DNA from 2 places in the Hahella sp. NS-SX17 genome. Region 1 is predicted to be linked to the other one. Evidence: predicted binding sites of a transcription regulator. Region 1 holds the regulator's gene; the other holds the start of a gene.
What was found. The regulator FNR, encoded in region 1, switches genes on or off when oxygen is low (the NO sensors DNR and NnrR bind a similar motif). The targets are predictions, from matches to a motif close to TTGATNTANATCAA.
Positions count from the first base shown of each region.

Region 2: a site for FNR is predicted at 1,775-1,788, ahead of AC2IBB_RS15870 (OmpW/AlkL family protein). Genes of this name have one in related genera too.

Region 1 covers NZ_CM170632.1:2,211,446-2,214,857, reverse strand. Annotated here, with positions in the region: gene AC2IBB_RS10045 (hypothetical protein) at 1-869, shown strand, start outside; gene fnr (fumarate/nitrate reduction transcriptional regulator Fnr) at 1,014-1,793, shown strand; gene AC2IBB_RS10035 (SDR family oxidoreductase) at 1,790-2,695, opposite strand; gene alr (alanine racemase) at 2,876-3,412, opposite strand, start outside.
Region 2 covers NZ_CM170632.1:3,561,714-3,565,125, reverse strand. Annotated here, with positions in the region: gene AC2IBB_RS15880 (amino acid ABC transporter substrate-binding protein) at 1-495, opposite strand, end outside; gene AC2IBB_RS15875 (hypothetical protein) at 548-691, opposite strand; gene AC2IBB_RS15870 (OmpW/AlkL family protein) at 969-1,640, opposite strand; gene AC2IBB_RS15865 (sensor histidine kinase) at 1,895-3,136, shown strand; gene AC2IBB_RS15860 (DUF3369 domain-containing protein) at 3,148-3,412, shown strand, end outside.

The sequences.
Region 1 (3,412 bases):
GCTCCCTGTCTCGCTCCTACGAGGGTGGATTCGCCCTGAGCGTTCAGGCGCCTTGTTTTAATGCACTCGTCAGCGCGGAGAACTACACTCGCCAACTTCCTTCCATGAACGCGAGTCTGCAAAAATACATCAACTACGTTGTGAAAGAAGTAAAACTTCTCAAGCAATCACTTCCTGAGGGCAGTCAGGTCAAATATTTGCACTGGTTTGGCGACTTAGTGCGCCAGCTGACGCCAGCAGCGCAAACTCAAGTGATGTACTACTTAGGCAGGGAATTTAAGCTGAACTTTGGCGCTGACGCTCGGCACGTCATTGAGCTGGACGCGCGCCCTGACTCCGAGGAAGCGCTCGCCCTAATTAAGGGACTGGGCTTTAATATCATTTGTATCAATGATCCGGGCGAGCATGCGCAATCATTCCCCATTAAAGACCTAAAGAGCTGGCTGCAAACCATTCGGGCATTTGATTTCAAAGCTGTCTATCTGCGTCTTAAGGTGTCCCCCGCCACTCAAGCTGCGCTATCACAGCACCTCGAAGAGGTGCTCACCGAAAGACCACAAGGCGTTTTGCTTTCCTGCCACAAGCCAGAAACCAGCAGTTCCCTTGGGCTGGAGGCCACACTCAAGGACTTCAAACGACGCATCAAATCCGCATCTTTCATTCCGATAACCCAGGACTTTTTCGCCCTCCCCTGGACTGGACTGATAAGTCAAGGCGTTAACTGCTTGCACGGCGTCGGGCTGGGCGCATTTTCATACACCCCCCATTACCAGTTGCGCAACGCCACACAGCTGGATGATTACTACAAAACTCTCGATAACAGCGAACTTCCAGCGCGGGCGATCCGATACACTCAGGCGCTGCTGTAACAAAAGGTAAAAGCAATGTAAAAACAAAGGCGAGCGCAGGTTTTCCCCTTATTTTTCCTGCTGTGGGGATTTGCTTTTAAATAGCTATTGGCTATCCTAGAAGCCTCTTTAAGCAGTTTCACTCATTCAGCCACGAGGCGACCGATGGAAAGCAAGCATATAGCAACCTCCTCTCCTTTTAGCTTACACAGAGGCTGCCATGAATGTAATTTGAGCAAGCTTTGCATTCCTATCGCAGTCGGGGCTGAAGACATTGATCGCCTGGAAGAAATTATTCGCCAGGGGAAAATGCTAAATCGCGGCGAGTATATTTTTGAGCAGCACACGCCGTTTCGCTCATGCTTCGCGGTGCGCAGCGGCGCAATTAAAACATTCACCGTGTCCGAGGAAGGCGAAGAGCAGGTAACGGGTTTCTACCTGCCCGGAGAAATTATCGGCCTGGACAGCGTTAGCATGGAAAAATACTCCTGCTCCGCCGTCTCACTTGAGCGCACCAGCGTATGCGAAATTCCTCTGGAAAAATTTGAAGACCTCGCCTCAGATATTCCCAGCCTGCAACACCACTTTTTCTCATTGATGAGCAAAGAGATTCAGGAAAGCAGGCAACTCACCATGTTACTGAGCAAAAACTCCGCTGAGGAGCGCATAGCATCGCTTTTACTATCCCTGTCGACCCGCTTCAGTCGTCGTCGCCTGTCCGGCACAAATTTCAGGTTACCCATGCCGCGTAGCGATATAGGCAACTATTTAGGCTTGGCGGTCGAAACCGTCAGCCGAGTCATCACTCGCTTCCAGAACAACGGCATTATCAAAGTGCAAGGAAGAGAAGTCCAAATATTGCAATTAGACGAACTGCAGAAGATCCTTCGCCATGACACCAAGTGCCTGGAGCACCACAAGGAGTCAGCACTCAACGCCCGCTAGCGGGTCTCTTCCAAACAGTTTTCAGTTGATTTCACAGCGCCACGCTGCTGGCATTGCTCAATCAGCGCAGGCAGATAACGACGCCAGGGAAGCTGTTTAACGCCAAAGGTGTTTCGCAATTTGATGCACCCCAACGCCCCATTCGCAGGCAGGGCCACCCCAGGCAACACATCAGCGCCTTTCTTCTCTATCAGAGCCTGCAACATTTCCTCTTGACCGAATGCCTGCAATACAATCGCCTTCAGCAGCTCAAAGTGCGTCACTGTTTCAGCGCCAGCATAATGATAGACGCCCCACACAGAAATATTACAACTTAACTGCTTAATAATAGCGTCCACCACTCTCGCCACATCATCCACCGCAACAGGCGTCAACTGCATATCCGTACTGGCGTTAAGTCTCTTGCCTGAAGACAAAGCCGTCAGCATCGTCTGCAGCCATCCTTGAGCGCCAGCTTCCAGCAACCACCCCATCCTCAAAATCAGATGCTTGCTATAGTTTTCCTGAAACCACTGCTCACTCTGCAACTTAGTCCGACCATATACAGAAAGCGGACGACCTTTGTTTGCCGAAATATAGGGGTTCTTTTTGACGCCATCAAAGACAAGATGACTCGATAAATGAATAATCGGCGCTTTCCATAAGGCTGCGACCTCCGCAACCGCCACACAAGCAGACACGTTAACTTGATACGCCAAGTCCGGATGTTGCTCCGACTTGAACAGATCCCCCATTTCCGCTGCGTGAACAACAAAATCCGCAACGGGCATCGCCTTCATTCCACGCACGATAGCATCATTAGTCATCAGGAACTGTTCGTAGGGTACGCCCTCCACTGCTATACCGCTCTGCTGCAGGCGCTGAGCTATAGCCTTACCTATAGGCGAATCTATTCCCGTCACACAAACAATCACTCATGCCCCCTTAAATGCTTCTTATGGCCTTTGACGCCCCGCAGAAGGCGGATCGCCTGAAGAATATATATGCTAACAATATTGGCTGCCCGGCAGAATTTTAGCAAACCCAGCGCTTCGGGCGTCACCCAGAAGCCTTATCTAAGCGCTTATCGCGTAAGCGCCGTCTTAGCCCGCAGTGGAGCCGCCAAGGTAGACTCTGGGCACTCTCGAGGTCATACCAGTAAATAAAGTATAGGAGATTGTTGAGGCGTATCCTGCAACTTCATCAGCAGAAATAATCCCCCCCCACAACTCCACTTCCGACCCAATACGCGCCTCCGGAATATGGGTAATATCCACTGTCAGCATATCCATAGATACACGACCGATAATTTTCGTCCGCTTGCCACACACCGCAACAGGCGCCCCGCTTTGCATCTGCCTCGGGTAGCCATCGCCGTAGCCGACCGCAACGACCCCCATTCTCGTTGGACCATCCGCAGTCCATGTAGCGCCATATCCAACAGAATCACCCACCTCCAGCTCTCGGGTAGCGATCAAGCGCGACTCAAAAGTCATAACTGGCTTCAGCCCAAAATTCGCCCCCGTCTTATCCGCCATCGGAGACGCGCCATACATGGCTATTCCTGGGCGCACCCAGTCTAAATGAGTTTCAGGGTACTGTAGCAAAGCTGCAGAATTGGCGGCGGAATAACGCCAACT
Region 2 (3,412 bases), 1.4 Mb from region 1:
GCTGGAGAAAGATGAGGCGTCCTCCCGCTGAATACGCCCGTCCGCCACCAGCTCATCGATGCCGACATAACGATGGCCCAACACGCCGCCGAAACTTTTACCGATCAGGGACTCTGGCCCTGTGTACTCAACTGGACGCAGTTTGAGAGAGACAATGTCGTTACGCCCCATGACTACGCCGCGAGTCCAGTCATAGCGCGTCTCGTCGCCATCGCCGAACCAGGACGGATTCACCCAGGCCACCACCGCCTTATCGCCGCGCTCCAGATAACTGTCAATGCGCTTCCTTGGCAGGCTTTGGGGTTCAAAGCGCCACTTGCCGCCGCTATTTCTGGTGAGTTCAGCGCACAGGATGCTGGTCAGATCATAGCCATCGCTATGCAGGCCATAGGGCGGCGAAGTGTAGTAGGTCCATACCTGCACGACGGTTTCTGCGCGGCTCGGCGCATGCATCAACAAGCTAATCAACAACGTCAGTCCGATTATTCTCCACATTGCATGTTCATCCTTGGAGTCCGCTTCTGATCAACGTCACTTTTTTGCAGTCTTATGGCTTCAAGCCGTATTTATTCAACAAAGTCCGCCATTCCGCATCCTCATGCAGCGCCGGCAGTTGCGCGTTGATGAAATCCCGCACCGTCGCCAGAATCTGGCGCTCATAAAGAAATGCGCATGCCAGCCCCCAGATCAATTGCGCCCGATCGACATATGTGAGGTTTGGGCTGTAAGTATAGATCAGTGCTGAGAGGACGAACGGCGACGCCCCGCCGACATGGAGCCAGGATGTCGCGTCTGGACCTTACAGATCCCGTGGAGAAAACAAAAAAGACGCATGCGCAAGACAGGGTCGCATGCGGGAATGAAGCGTGGTGAAACAGGCCTGCTTTAGTCCCTGAAGGCAGTCCGGAAAACGCATTGGCGGTTGGCTCCGCACACTTGGCTGCGGAGCTGTTTACAAGACGCTGGAGTTAGAATTTGTAGCCAACGCCCACCATGTACACCAGCGGATCGATGTCCACGTCGGTTTTGATCTGCGCGCCGGAATCCAGATCGATGGTGGCGGTGGTGTCGATGTCGATTTTCCAGACCGCCGCATTGATCACCAGGTTATCCGTCAATTGATAATCAACGCCCAACTGGAACGCCGCGCCAAAGGAATTGTCCAGCTTGATCTCGCCGTCGCCCATGGCGCCTTTGAAATCCGATGTCAGCTCTTCGTCAAAGAACAAGGTGTAGTTCACGCCTACGCCCACATAAGGCTGGAAGGCGGAGCCGGCTTCCATTGGATAGTACTGTACGCTCACAGTCGGAGGTAAATGGCTGACCTCCGCCGTTTTCAGGTCGTCTCCCAGACCATGGGCGGTCACATCATGGGAAAACGGCGTCGCCGCCAGCACTTCCAGGCCGATATGCTCGCGCAGCATATAGGTGAAGGTCAGGCCCAGCTGTGTATCGCTGTCCACTGACACACTTGTGCCGTCCACGGAAGTCCCATTCACGCGCAAGGTTGAGCTGTCATCCTGGGGGTCCACCATCGCGGCGCCGACGCGCAGCACCATCTCTCCCGGCTGATGCGCCATCGCGGAGCCCGCGCAGGTCAGCAGTCCCAGAGCCAACATAGATTTACTTAGCTTATGCATAACTTACCCCTACTCTTCACATTCAACTGCAAAATTAAGAATCGATGACGGGGCGGGAGTCTATGCCTTTGCTGGCGAATAATTATGATTTGGATCAAGTGATTAGGGGTGACAGGACGCCGCCCGGGTCAGCCTTGACCCAGATCAACCGAAATACCCTTTCTGCAACGCCAAGCAGATACTCCGTTATCTTGCGATAGCGCGGGAGCGTGCTATAGGTTGTTTAACAGGTTAAGGGAAGAAAGGATGCGGACATGGAATCCATCATCGACTTTTTCACCGGCAAAGGGTACATGCCGCATGGGCACTGCTACCTGTGGAAACCCGGCATACTCTGGCTGAACATCAGCTCCGACGCGTTGATCGCGCTGGCGTACATGACCATTCCAGTGACGTTGCTCTACTTCATCCGTAAACGTCAGGATGTGCCCTTCAATTGGATGTTCCTGTCTTTCGGCATTTTTATTCTGGCCTGCGGAGCCACCCACGCCATGAATATCTGGGTCACCTGGATGCCCGCGTACTGGTTGATCGGCATTGTCAAAGCCGTGACGGCGATCGCTTCCGTGATCACCGCCGTCCTGCTGGTGAAACTGATTCCCGCCGCCCTCGCCATACCCAGCCAGGCCCAGCTTTCCCGGATCAACCAGGAGCTACAGCGCTCCAATGAAGAGCTTATGACGGCCAATCGCAGGCTTGAGGAGACGCAGCATCAACTGATGCAAAGGGAAAAGATGGCGGCCCTCGGCCGTCTGGTCGCAGGGGTCGCCCATGAAATCAACACGCCCATCGGCGTTATCGTCACCGCCTCCACCCTGCTCGCTGAAGAAACCGACCGTTTGCAAAAAGCCTACGCCGACGAGGCATTATCGGAAGAGGAACTGAATGATTACATTGACGCCGCCCGCAACTCCTCACAACTGATCGCCTCCAATGCGGATCGCGCCGCCAATCTGATTCAGTCTTTCAAGCAAGTCGCCGTCGACCAGTCCGCCGGCGAAGAACGGCGCTTCAATCTTTCTCAATACCTGCATGAAATTGTCACCAGCCTGTCGCCAGCGCTGAAGAAGGCCTCCTCCAGCGTCAGCATCAATGGCCCCAGAGAACTGGAGATTTACAGCCATCCTGGCGCGTTGTCCCAGATTTTGACTAACCTTATATTGAACTCGCTCACTCATGGTTTCGCCGGAGGCGCGGGCGTCGTGGATATTCGTTTTGACGTGGTGGACGATCAGGTTGAGCTATTGGTCTGCGACAACGGCGTGGGGATTCCCGAGTCCATGCGAGACAAGGTCTTTGAACCGTTTTTCACCAGCAAACGTAATGAAGGAGGTAGCGGCCTGGGTCTGCATATTCTTCACAATCTGGTGACCAACGTGTTGAACGGCAAAGTAAGAATAGCCGATACCGACGCCGGAAGCGGCGTCGCCTTCGCCATTGAATTCCCCAGGGATGGCGGCGGCAAGCGTCGAGACGAAGGTGACTTTACAGCCTGACAAAATACTGAATGACAAAATTAAAACTGCGCTCCAATCACTCTGACGACGCCGGCGGCTCCCACCCTGAACCACCGCCCTGTTGGCCCATCCTGATCGTCGACGACGATGAAGACTTACACTCCATCACTCGTCTGGCGCTGCGCAACGTCACGTTTCACAACCGCAGACTGCATCTGGTCAGCGCCTACAGTGCTGAAGAGGCCCGTCAGGTTTTACAGGAAAGCGAAGACGTCGCCGTCATCCTGCTGGATGTCGTCATGGAAAGCGACGACG